DNA from 2 places in the Cellulosilyticum sp. ST5 genome. Region 2 is predicted to be linked to the other one. Evidence: a T-box and tRNA genes for the amino acid it is inferred to sense, from the RefSeq annotation. Region 2 holds a T-box; the other holds one or more tRNA genes.
What was found. The T-box of region 2 lies ahead of pheS (phenylalanine--tRNA ligase subunit alpha). A T-box ahead of a tRNA ligase gene usually reads a tRNA of that ligase, here a tRNA-Phe.

Region 1 (6,712 bases), 510 kb from region 2:
TTCATTTTGTGTAGCACATGGAAGTGCAATATCACATTTAATAGTCCAAATACCACGGAAACCGTCTGTATAGGTTGCATCTTTATGTATATTAACGTATTCTTTGATTCTCTTACGCTCTACTTCTTTAATTTGTTTAACAGCATCTAGATCAATACCATTTGGATCATAGATATAGCCATTTGAATCACTAAGTGCTACAACTTTAGCACCAAGTTCTATAGCTTTTTCAGCAGCGTAAATAGCTACGTTACCAGAACCAGATACAACTACTGTTTTGCCTTCAAAGCTTTCACCTCTGGTAGCAAGCATTTCTTGTGTAAAGTAGCAACAGCCATAACCTGTAGCTTGTGTTCTTACAAGAGAACCACCATAGTTAAGTCCTTTACCTGTGAGCACGCCAGTAAACTCATTACGTAGACGTTTGTATTGACCAAACATAAAGCCAATTTCACGAGCACCTACACCAATATCACCGGCAGGAACATCTGTGTCAGCACCAATATGTTTGCTAAGCTCAGTCATAAAGCTTTGACAAAATCTCATAATTTCTTGGTCTGATTTACCTTTTGGATCAAAATCACTACCACCTTTACCTCCGCCCATTGGTAGACCTGTTAAGGAATTTTTAAAGATTTGCTCAAAACCTAAGAATTTAATAATACCTAAGTTTACAGATGGATGGAAACGAAGTCCCCCTTTATATGGTCCAATAGCACTATTGAATTGTACACGGTAACCACGGTTAACCTGTACATTACCGTTATCATCTACCCATGATACACGGAACATAATAGCACGTTCTGGTTCTACAATACGTTCAAAGATTCCTGATTTAACATATTGTGGGTTGCGCTCAGCAACTGGCTCCATACATAATAATACTTCTTTTACTGCTTGATGAAACTCTGGTTGTGCAGGATGATTTTTTTCTACTCTACTCATTAAGTCCTGCATGTACTCCGTACGAAAACTCATAGATACGCCTCCTATAAATTAAGTTCCTGCGGCTCATCTTCCGCTAAAAACATTTTATCATAATACGAAATTTTTTCAACAAAATAATTCATTTTTATTGAATTTTATTGAATTATAAATAAAGATGTATTAATCAATTTCTGATTATAATCATAGTATTATCAGGCAAGTTTTCATAAAGCCATTTAGCATCCTCATCACTTAAAATGATGTTTCTTCTTTTAGTTCTTGCACCCAGAGATTTACTAGCGCTGGTAAGTATATTCCAGTAAGCATCTCTTATGTAACCTTGAAAGCCATATTCATCACTAATTTTTATCCAAAAATTAGCACCCTCTTTATGCACAGCATCTTCATAAACATCTGCTTTACCTTGTAAATAATATGTGCCAAGAGGAGGTGCATATTTTCCTTCGCCTAATGAGCAAACCATGGTCTTAATCTTTTTTTCGCCTTGATAACAGTAAACTACTGTATTTTGACTACAAACTACTTCTAACCATAGACGATTTTGCTTTAAAGTAGTTGTGGTAAATTGAACCGTTTCAGGTTCACTTATTTCACCACTTGCCACCTGTGTTTGAAAAATAGCTTCATATGTTGTTTCTGGTTTTAATCGATCTTGCAAAATAAAATAGGCATGATGAGCATCTGTTAGTATGCCATTAATTTTATCATTCGCAATCATAACAGTAGCTTTAACAATAGGCTCTTTACTTTCTAAAGTTAAACGTGGATAAAGACCAATCCATTTATCTTGTTTAGCGGGATAAGTCTTAGTAATAGATGGTTTTTGGTCTACCTGTAACACAAATACTTGATCTTCATCTAGTAGGGTTCCCGTATGTGAAGGCATGCCTGTCTTGAAAGAAAGAACGTAACGTTTACCATTTTCTAAAGGTGATTTAGGAGTAAAAACAAAACGCGTTAAATCTGTATATTGTTTACCATTAGTAGCTGTTACCATATAAGGCTTGATATAAAAAGTTGCGTCGCATTGCAAAAATTTATTGATTTGAGTAGCGTTCATAGGTGTACTAAATTGAACTTCAAATGAATTACTACTAGAAATAAGAAAATCATTTTGTGGACTTAGTATATGAATTGGAGCTTTAAAAGCAATATGTACTTCTTCAGATTTACAAATTCCTTGCCATTTTGTAGGGGCATTTTCAATAAGCATCTTTACTTTTTTCCCTTTAATTAAACTGGTTTCTTTGACTTTTATAGATACAACTTCTGGTTTAATCCAAGTAACTGAATAGTCTACATTATTTTCATAAGGCACTTCACCTAACCATTTAATGTACTGTTCGAAGCCGGCTTGTTCCATTGGTAGTAGAAAATTGATTGTAATTTCCGCATAATCTTTTTTCACTTCTACCCAAGATAAATTAAATCCTTTAATTAACCATAATAAAACGAGTATTACTACAATAGTAAATGATAAAATTGTTAATTTTTGACGATATCTATTCATATTACATCCCTCCAACTTGTCTACAACATATCATATGATAGAAAAGGGACAAACATGATAAATTTTACTGTTAAAAGCAAAAAAGGTACTATTGAAAAAATAGTACCCTTTTAGTCTTTTGTTAGTGTACGGTTTTAGATCCTATAAAAATGCCTAAAGCCGGAATCGAATTAGGAGGATTTTTAGCCCTATGTTTAATTTACGGTTTTAAACATAAAAAAGTGCCCAGAGCCGGAATCGAACCAGCGACACGAGGATTTTCAGTCCTCTGCTCTACCGACTGAGCTATCTGGGCATCTGGAGGGAGAAGGATTCGAACCTTCGAAGCTATCGCAACAGATTTACAGTCTGCCCCCTTTGGCCACTCGGGAATCCCTCCATACGATATGTTTTCTTAACACTTGTACATCATAACAAATACAACGTATACTGTCAATATTTTTTGTATATAAAACAATTATTTTTTATGGTATGAAATTTTATGACATTATAGTATAATAGATAACATACAAAAGCTAAAGGACGGTCAATTTATGAAAATTTTAGTTGTTTCTGATGTAGAAAGTAATTATATCTGGGACTTCTTTGATAAATCAAACTTTCAAGATATAGCTTGTGTGATTTCTTGTGGTGACTTAAAAGCATCTTATTTATCCTTTTTAGTTACTATGCTGGCAGTTCCAGTGTTTTATGTTCATGGTAATCATGATAAGGGCTATCTCACACAGCCTCCTGAAGGTTGTGATTGTATCGAGGATAAGGTTGTTACTTTTAATGGTTTACGCATTGCTGGATTAGGTGGTTCTATTGAATATAAAGGTGGTCCATTTCAATTTACTGAAGAAAAAATGCAAAAACGCGTTAAAAAACTTGTTAGAACTTGTAAAAAACCCATTGATATTTTAGTTACTCATTCTCCTACCTTTGGAATAGGGGACAATCCCAATAGTCAGTGTCATATAGGATTTAAAAGTTTTTATACGCTTTATGAGCAGCTTTTACCCAAATATCATTTGTATGGACACAATCACTTTACTTATTCATCTAATGCTAAACGTATTTTAGTACATAATAATATTCAAGTTATTAACGGATATAATTATTATATTTTAGAAATCTAAAAATAGGGAGTAAGGTTAATAACCTTACTCCCTATTTATTTACCCGTAATACCTTGCATATAAGAAAATGGATCTACAGGTGTTAGTGTTTTAATATCTGGAATTTCTCCTTCTACTCCCTCTACTAACCAATCCATATGAATGATATCCTCATAATCTAAGTTTTCGCCAGCTTTGGCTTTTATCACATGATTTTGATCATAGATAGGTCCTTTAAATACATCAAATTCATTTCTAATAATCGCTTGCTTAACATTCTCAATCAAATGTTTCATTGGAGCTGTCATATTACGGTTAGAATATAATAAATCTACGATGCCATTATTCATGCCTTGCCAAAAGTTAACAGGCATATCTGAACGATTGTTATCTTCTTGTATGCTCTTCCAAGTACCATTTAATATATTTTGAATAACTTGTTCATAAAATACACCCCAATTCCAGATAGCCATAGCATAGTGGGTTTTTTGATGTGTATTTTGATTAATACTATAAACACCATAGCCTTTGGAAATATCTCCTGGAATAGGGAGATCTTCATTTGAAATAATATCTGCACCAGCATTAAATAAGGTTTCTGCTACAGCTTTACCGCCCTCTGGATTATCCCACCTATTAGTCCAAAGTGCCTTGACCTTAACTCTAGGATTAACGGCTTGTGCCCCTAAAGTAAAGGCATTAATACTACTTACTACCTCTGAAATAGGATAAGGTGCAACATAACCAATCACATTAGTTTCTGTCATTGATCCTGCAATCATTCCTAATAAATAACGTGGTTCATGGATGCGTCCATAATACAAGGTAAGAGATTTATAAGAATGGGTTGCTGCACAATTAAAAAATTTAACATTTGGAAATTCCATGGCAGCTTTTAATGCTGGAGCTAAATAAGTAGGGCTAGTTGCAAATACGATGTCATAGTGATCATTTGCTAAGGTCTTAAAAGCATCAAAAGCTTTATCGTTTTCAGGAACTCCTTCTATTTTAGTGGTTACGATTTGATCTTTAAATACATTATCGATATGTAATCGACCTAATTCGTGGGCATATGCCCAACCTGATGTAGAAACAGGTTTAGCATATACAAAAGCTATTTTTAATACTTTTTTTGAAGTTACTAAATCAGATAGAGATGAGAATACACTTTTCTTTTTAGGAGGTTGAATAACCTCTGTTTGAACATGAGTTGTTTCGGCTTCTATTACCTTTAACTCATCAATAATATTTTTGACTTTTACTTTATAGGCTTCTGGTATAATCTCTTTAGAAAGTCCATAAATCTTTAAAAAGGTTAAAAAGGCATCACCAGTTGTAATATCTAGTTGATCACCGCCTTGCTCTAAATAAAGCTGTCTAAAGGGACGATAACAATTAGCTAAAAAGATTTTATCTGCCTCATCTTCTGTAGTCATAGTTCGATATTGTTTAACATAAGAAAGAAGCTCTGTAAAACGTCCGATTTCTGAAAACCAAATGGTATTGATGTGAGTTTCTTTGTAAAAATTCATAAACTCATAATAAATAGTATTTAGCTTATTATTAGGGTCACGTTTAGGAATGAGGCGAATGACTTGACCATTAATGGTGGTTCCTTCAACAAATTTCAAAACACTTACCCTTTTATTTCCCTCAATAACAAAGAAACGATTAAGATACTCATAAACTTTAATTGGATCTGCAATACCTGTTTGAATGTGGTAATCGTAAAGATACATCCACTTTGAAGCAAATTCAGTTTTGATATTCATAATGGGCATATAATTATCAGCAAAAGAAATACTTCTAGCATGAGTGTATGTTCCTACAATCTTATTAATAGGAATCTCCACTAGCCCTAAAGGAAATTCAGCTGCAATATCACCTGGTTGAATCATACTATCTAGGGCACGTAAGTAACCAGATTCGCCTTTTAAAAGTTTTTGATTCCAAGCTTGTTTACCGCTCTTATAAGCCTGCTCATAAGCATGTTGTAATTCTGTATGATTCATTTTTTTCACCTTAGCTTTCTACATCTATTTAAAGAATTATTTTCAAAATAAGCAGTGAAACTTATTTAAATTATTTGGGTGAAAAGATTTCCAAATGTTCTTGGTCTATCCCCCAATGAAGTTTATTATCTTCTATAGTATAAATCATCTGAAAACTCATATTCCCAACGGTATATTCTATAGTGTTTGGTGAAATAATACGATAAACACCCTCGGGTAAATTATTTTTAAAGGTAACCTTGCCATCTTTTGTAAAGGTTAGAACTTCCCCAGTTTCTTCTGATTGCCAAGTATGAACCAAGGTAATAGCCTCCTTTTGCTTAAGAAAAGCTAAACAAAAGAAACTTATAACAAGTAATCCTATAATCATTAAAACGGTTATAGTGCCTCTATAATGAGGCTTCCTTTTTTTCTTTAGCACATATTTTGGTTGATACATGATTCCCCCTAGTTTTTTCTTTATATTTTACACTAAAATAGACTTATTGACAATTCTATTTCATATAAGGTAATAGCTTTGTCATATCTAAGGGAATTTCTATTACTCCTGCTGCATATGGTGCTATTTCATATACATTAAAAACGATGACAATTAAGCCATCTTGATTAATATAAAAATTTTGCTCATCTTTAATACCTACAAAGCCACCATCGCCTACAAAAAAAACTTCACCTTGTTGTATTCTACGACTTATTTGTTCATTGATTCCGGCATTAATTAAGGCTTTATAATCCACTGTAGGTTTGAATAGATCTTTTAACGAAATAATTTTATTTTTTATTAAATCAATGGTAATATAACGTAGTTCACCTAAGCCATGAGCTCCTCCACTATATTGATATTTAAAAAACTCCAATGTATAGTAAGGATAAGGAGAAGGAATAGCCGTATAACTTTCTAAGTATTCAAATTTCAGCGGCTTTAATCCATCGCGAATCATTTCTTTATTATATTGCAAGGCTTCTGAAATGGCATTTTTTTTTCTGGCTTTTGCTTCTTTTAAAAGATTTTGATTGAATTGCCTTTGAAAGGTGCGATCTGTAAGGCCTTGGAGTTGTGGTATCTTCATGTCTAATGAAATCACTTCGGACTGATAATGATAAGACTTAGGACAAGCTGTTACAGAATTTTGCGTTGCCAT
Region 2 (6,712 bases):
TTATTCCTATAAAACTTAATAATGTTTCTACAGGTATTAACAATGCTAATCTTGTTTTTACTTATGATAAAGAGCTGATAGAAGTACAGGAAATACTAGCTGGTGAGATTGTTCCTAATTCAGAGCTTAGCTTTAAATCAGCTATTCATCAAACGAAAGGAACCTTTAACTTACTCTTTGCTTCTGCTGAGCAAGATGGAAGTGATTTGATTACGCAATCAGGCGATATGGTACAAGTGAAAATTAAAGCTAAAAAGGATTTTACAAGTGCACCTTTTAAAGTATTAAGTATGAAAGATATTGCAGATGCACAATTGAAGAAGATAACGGTTCTATTTAAAGTGAAGTAACATTTCAAAAGTATATAGGAAGTAAGGAGGCGTCTTATGAAAATAGGGAAGAAAGTAACAAGTTTAGCACTAAGTGCTTTAATGGCTGTAATGATAGGAATGCCTAGCACATTAATGGCTGCTACAGCAAAATCAGATGATGATTGGTTAACAACTAAAGGGAATAAGATAGTTGATCAAGATGGAAATGAAGTATGGTTAACGGGTACTAATTGGTTTGGATTTAATACAGGAACCAATGTATTCGATGGTGTATGGAGCGTGAATATGAAAAAGGCTCTAGATGAAATGGCTAACAGGGGTATTAATCTCTTACGTATTCCTATCTCTACTCAGCTGATTTATGAATGGAAAAATGGTACGGCAAAAAAAGCGAATGTCAATGAATATGTTAATCCAGAACTGGCTGGTATGAGTAGTTTACAGCTATTTGATGAAGCGGTTAAGATGTGCAAGGCAAATGGTATGAAAATCATGTTAGATATTCATAGTGCAGAGACTAATGCTATGGGGCATATTTATCCGGTTTGGTATGATGATGCTCATCCTATTGAAATGTACCATGAAACACTAGAGTGGTTTACAGAGCGTTATAAAAATGATGATACGATTTTAGCTATTGACCTTAAAAACGAACCTCATGGAAAACCAGGACAAGATAAAGTATGGGCTAAATGGGATAATTCAACAGATGAAAACAACTGGAAGTATGCAGCTGAAACAGCTGCTGCTAAAGTATTAGCTATTAATCCAAACTTGCTTATAGTTATTGAAGGTGTAGAAGCTTATCCAATGGAAGGATATGACTATACCACACGTGATGAATATATGAAACCTCATTATTATTACAATTGGTGGGGTGGGAATTTAAGAGGTGTTGAAGACTATCCTATTGATTTAGGGGTCTATCAATCACAAGTGGTGTATTCACCTCATGATTATGGTCCACTTGTTTATGCGCAACCATGGTTTGAAAAAGATTTCACAACAGAAACACTTTATGAAGATTGTTGGGGAGATAACTGGGCTTATATTAATGAAGAAGGCATTGCTCCTTTACTAATGGGTGAATGGGGTGGCTTTATGGATGGCGGCAAAAATGAAAAGTGGATGACTTTATTAAGAGATTATATGATTAAAAATAAAATTCATCACACATTTTGGTGCTACAATGCTAATTCAGGAGATACAGGAGGATTAGTAGGCTATGATTTTGCAACCTGGGATGAAGCCAAATATGCTTTCTTAAAATCAGCTTTATGGCAAAATGCAGAGGGGAAATTTATTGGCTTAGATCATAAAGTAGCATTAGGAAATAAGGGGATTACAGTAGCAGCTTATTATAATGGTACACAACCTGAAAATCCAGGTGAAACCGGTATAAAAGGGGATTTAAACGGTGATCAAAGTATCAATTCTACCGATTATGCACTACTAAAAAGACACTTATTAGGAGTAAGCCTATTAACAGATATAGCATTAAAGAGTGCAGATGTTAATGAGGATGGGGCAGTTAATGAGGGAGACTTATTAAAACTAGAAAGCTATCTACTTGGAAATAGTGATAGCCTGCAATAAATATACAGATGGCATCTAATGAATCGTTAAGGACATAGAAGTTGTAATAGTACTACTTGACAAAAAACGGATAGTGAGTACAATAATAACTAATATGTTTATACATGAAAAGCGAAGAAGATGCATAGTAGAAAAATAAGACCCAATAGAGAGAAGGTATCACCGGCTGCAAGTACCTTTTGGCAATCCTATTTTTTGAATTTCACATTGGAGCTTTATCTTTGAAATGATTAAAAGTAGAAGATAACGGTGGCAACGTTAGAGCTAATTGAGTGTTTATACCTTTGGTATAAAAATTTGGGTGGTATCGCGGAGACTATAAGCTTCGTCCCTTTTTGGGGACGGAGCTTTTTTATTTTGTTTTCTCATGACGAGCCATTACTGATTCATTAAGTGAAAATAAGAAAGGAGTTTTACAATGAAAGATAAATTAGAGATGATCAAACATAGTGCCATTACTAGTATTGAAACAGCTAATAGCCTAGCAGTTCTTGAAGAACTTCGTGTACAATACCTTGGTAAAAAAGGTGAATTAACAGCGGTTCTTCGTAATATGAAAGATTTAAGTAATGAAGAAAGACCAGTTGTTGGTCAAATTGCCAATGAGGTAAGAGCAGACATTGAAGCAAGTCTTGCTAATAAAAAAGTAGCCTTAGAATCAGCTGAGCAAAATAAGAAACTTCAAGAAGAAGTATTAGATATCACTATGCCAGGTAAAAAGTTAAACCTTGGTCATATGCATCCACTTCAAAAAACATTAGAAGAAGTACAAAATATTTTCCTTGGAATGGGTTATGAAATTGTAGAAGGCCGTGAAGTAGAAACAGCTTACTATAACTTTGATGCCCTTAACTTAGGAGAAGAACATCCAGCACGTGATGAGCAAGATACCTTCTATTTTAATAGTCAACTTGTTCTTAGAACAGCAACTTCTCCTGTTCAAGTACACACTATGGAAAGTGAAAGTTTACCTATTCGTATGATTGCACCAGGTCGTGTTTATCGTTCAGATGAAGTAGATGCTACTCACTCTCCTGTGTTTAATCAAATCGAAGGTCTTGTGATTGATAAAGATATTACCTTTGGTGACCTTAAAGGTGTGCTTGCAGAGTTTGCAAAAGCACTATTTGGGGACAAAGTAGAAGTTAAATTTAGACCTCACTATTTCCCATTCACAGAGCCAAGTGCAGAAGTAGACGTTTCTTGCGTTATGTGTGGTGGTAAAGGTTGCAATGTATGCAAAGGTTCAGGTTGGATTGAAATTCTGGGCTGTGGTATGGTACATCCAAAGGTGCTTGAGATGGCTGGTATTGACCCTACTGTATACCAAGGTTTTGCTTTTGGTGTAGGACTTGAGCGTATTACTATGCTTAAATACGATATTAATGACTTAAGATTATTCTACGAAAACGATATTCGTTTCTTATCACAATTCTAAGGGAAGTAGAAAGGAGAAAATCAAATGAACGTACCTATGTCCTGGCTTAAACAATATGTAGATATAGATGTAGATATAAAAACTTTTGAAGACGCAATGACAATGTCAGGCTCAAAAGTAGAAGCAGTAGAAGAAAGCGGTAAAGAAATTACAAAGGTAGTGGCAGGTAAAATTATTGATGTTCAGCCTCATCCTAATGCAGATAAACTCCGTATTATGCAAGTAGATGTAGCAGGTGAAAGGCCGCTTCAAATTGTAACTGCAGCAACAAATGTGAATTTAGGTGATGTAGTACCTGTTTCTCTTGATGGAGCCACTTTAGCAGGAGGTCTTAAAATCAAAGCAGGTAAGCTTAGAGGCGAACTTTCAGAAGGAATGTTTTGTTCAGTAGAGGAACTTGGCTTTAGTGAAGAAGATATTGAAGATGCACCACATAATGGAGTATATATCTTCCATAATGATATTAAACTAGGTTCAGATGTAAAACCTCACTTTGGTCTTGGTGAACAAGTCGTAGAATATGAAATCACATCAAACCGTGCAGATTGCTTTAGTATTCTAGGGATTGCAAGAGAAGCAGCAGCTACCTTTAAGAAACCTTTTAAATTCCCAAGCATTACAGTGGAAGAAGTAGGTGGTAATGCAGCTGAGATGGCTTCTATTGCTATTGAAAATGAAGACTTATGTCCTCGTTATGCAGCGAGAATTATTAAAAATGTAAAAGTTGGTCCATCACCAAAATGGTTAAAAGACCGTTTGCTTTCAGCAGGTCTTCGTCCAATTAATAATATTGTTGATATTACCAATTATATGCTTCTTGAATTTGGTCAACCCATGCATGCGTTTGACTATGATAAATTAGCAGGACATGAAATTCATGTTCGTAATGCAAAAGCAGGCGAAAAATTTGTTACCCTATTTGAAGAAGAAAAAACATTAGATGAAAGTATGCTTGTGATTGCAGATGCTGAAAAAGCAGTAGCTATTGCTGGTGTTATGGGCGGAGAAAACTCAAAAGTAACTGAAGAAACAACAACCATTCTTTTTGAATGTGCTAACTTTAATGGTTATAGCGTACGTCAAACTTCGAAGAAGTTAAATCTAAGAAGTGATTCTTCAGTAAAATATACAAAAGGACTTGATCCAAATAATATTACACTTGCACTTGAACGTGCGGCGCAGCTTATTAATATGACTGGTGCAGGTGAAGTGGTAAGTGGCAAAATTGATATTTATCCAAGAAAAAGAGAAGTCCTAACCATTCCTTACGATGTAGAATGGATCAATAATTTCTTAGGTACTGAAATCCCAGAAGATGAAATGATAGCTTATTTTGAGTCAGTTGAGTTTGCTGTAGATAAAGATGCTAAGACAGTCACTATTCCTACTTTTAGAAGTGATGTAACTATGATGGCAGACTTAGCAGAAGAAGTAGCAAGATTATATGGTTATGACAAAATTAAACCAACACTTGAAAAAGCAGAACCTACCAGAGGGGCAAAAACCTTTGAACAAATCACATATGATCAAATTAGAAGCGTCATGAGTAGTTATGGCATTTATGGTGCTTTAACTTATTCTTTTGAAAGTCCAAAAGTATTTGATAAACTTTGTATTAAAGCAAATAGTCCATTAAGAGATGCGATGAAGATTACGAATCCACTTGGAGAAGACTTTAGTATTATGAGAACAACCAGCTTAAATGGTATTTTAACTTCTCTTTCTACTAACTTTAATAGAAGAGTAGAAGAAGCTGCTCTTTATGAAATTGGTAAAATCTATGTGAAACAACCTGTTACAGAAGAAGTGATTACAGATGTTAAAAGACAAGGTGAAAACTTATTACCAGCAGAAATTAAGAAACTAACAGTGGGAGCTTATGGTAAAAATACAGATTTCTTCTCTATCAAAGGTATGATTGAAACCTTAATGGGACAGCTTCATATTGAGAATATCGAAGTGATTAGAAATAGCGAATTAGATTACATGCATCCAGGTCGTACAGCGACTCTTTTAATTAATGGTAAAAATGCTGGTTTCTTTGGAGAAGTACATCCACAGGTAGCTAAAAACTATAATTTAGATACAAGAGTTTATATGGTAGAATTAGATCTTGCTACAGTGTTAGAAGCCATAGAGCATAATGTTACTTTTAAACCACTTCCTAAATATCCAGCAACAACAAGAGATATTGCTATGTTAGTAAGTAAGGAAACATTAGTGGGCGAACTTGAAAAGGTGATTAAACAACGTAGTGGTAAATTACTTGAAACAGTAGAGCTTTTCGATGTTTATGAAGGCGCTCAAATTGAAGCAGGATATAAATCAGTAGCATTTAAACTTACTTTTAGAGCAGAAGACCGTACTTTAGTAGATGAAGATATTCAAAAGGTAATGAAAAAAGTCCTTAATGGCCTAGAAATGAATTGTGGTGCTAAATTAAGAGACTAATCATAAAAGGAAAAAGTGGAGCAGTATACTGCTCTGCTTTTTTTATGAGCATAAAGGGATAGAAGACTATAAGTTTGTAAATTGTGTATGATAATACCATTTTTTTGAATTAAAATAGTAAGACTCCTTCATTTATAAAAATGAAATAAGCCATCTATAATATTAAAAATGGCAAAATGTCGTTTAAATAAGAAGATTATATATAAAAAATATATAAAACAAACAAATCTATAAAAAAAGTTTGCAAGAATTTTAGTATTGACTTGCAAAAATTTCAAAACAGTGTATTATATTATTAGAAATAAATCATCATCAATAGCCTGAGATAAGGGGGATATTAATTTGTTAGATTTTACACAGTGTTCAATAGAACAATTAATGGAAGAGAAGCAATTACTTGAGAAAAAATATGCAGATTATGTGGGACAAAAATTAAAGTTAGACATGTCTAGAGGGAAACCAGCTAGTACACAATTAGACCTTAATAATGATATTTTGTCTACATTAGAAACTTATATAACAGAAGATGGCACTGATGCACGAAACTACGGTGTGTTAGATGGCTTAAGTGAAGCTAAAAAACTATTTTCAGAGCTTCTTAATATTGCACCAGCCAATATGATTATTGGAGGAAATTCAAGCCTTAACTTAATGTATGATGCGATGACACGTCTCTTTTTATTTGGTACAGAAGGAGAACTGCCATGGTGTAAATTAGACAAGGTTAAATTCCTTTGTCCAAGTCCAGGTTATGATAGACATTTTGCTATTTGTGAAGATCTAGGTATAGAAATGATTACAGTACCTATGCATGAAGATGGTCCAGATATGGATTATATAGAATCACTTGTAAAAGAAGATGCAAGTATTAAAGGTATTTGGTGCGTGCCTCTTT

Region 1: it encodes a tRNA-Phe, which carries the amino acid that the T-box ahead of pheS (phenylalanine--tRNA ligase subunit alpha) is inferred to sense. The anticodon was not compared.

What each region holds. Positions count from the first base shown of each region.
Region 1 covers NZ_CP132338.1:1,378,643-1,385,354, forward strand. The annotation lists gene gdhA (NADP-specific glutamate dehydrogenase) at 1-978, opposite strand, end outside; gene QTL86_RS06815 (L,D-transpeptidase) at 1,112-2,458, opposite strand; tRNA gene QTL86_RS06820 (tRNA-Phe) at 2,681-2,753, opposite strand; tRNA gene QTL86_RS06825 (tRNA-Tyr) at 2,757-2,837, opposite strand; gene QTL86_RS06830 (metallophosphoesterase) at 2,992-3,579, shown strand; gene QTL86_RS06835 (BMP family ABC transporter substrate-binding protein) at 3,615-5,570, opposite strand; gene QTL86_RS06840 (hypothetical protein) at 5,641-6,009, opposite strand; gene QTL86_RS06845 (DUF3298 and DUF4163 domain-containing protein) at 6,065-6,712, opposite strand, start outside.
Region 2 covers NZ_CP132338.1:867,969-874,680, forward strand. The annotation lists gene QTL86_RS04330 (cellulose binding domain-containing protein) at 1-350, shown strand, start outside; gene QTL86_RS04335 (cellulase family glycosylhydrolase) at 387-1,928, shown strand; T-box leader at 2,034-2,264, shown strand; gene pheS (phenylalanine--tRNA ligase subunit alpha) at 2,347-3,366, shown strand; gene pheT (phenylalanine--tRNA ligase subunit beta) at 3,391-5,817, shown strand; gene QTL86_RS04350 (aminotransferase class I/II-fold pyridoxal phosphate-dependent enzyme) at 6,196-6,712, shown strand, end outside.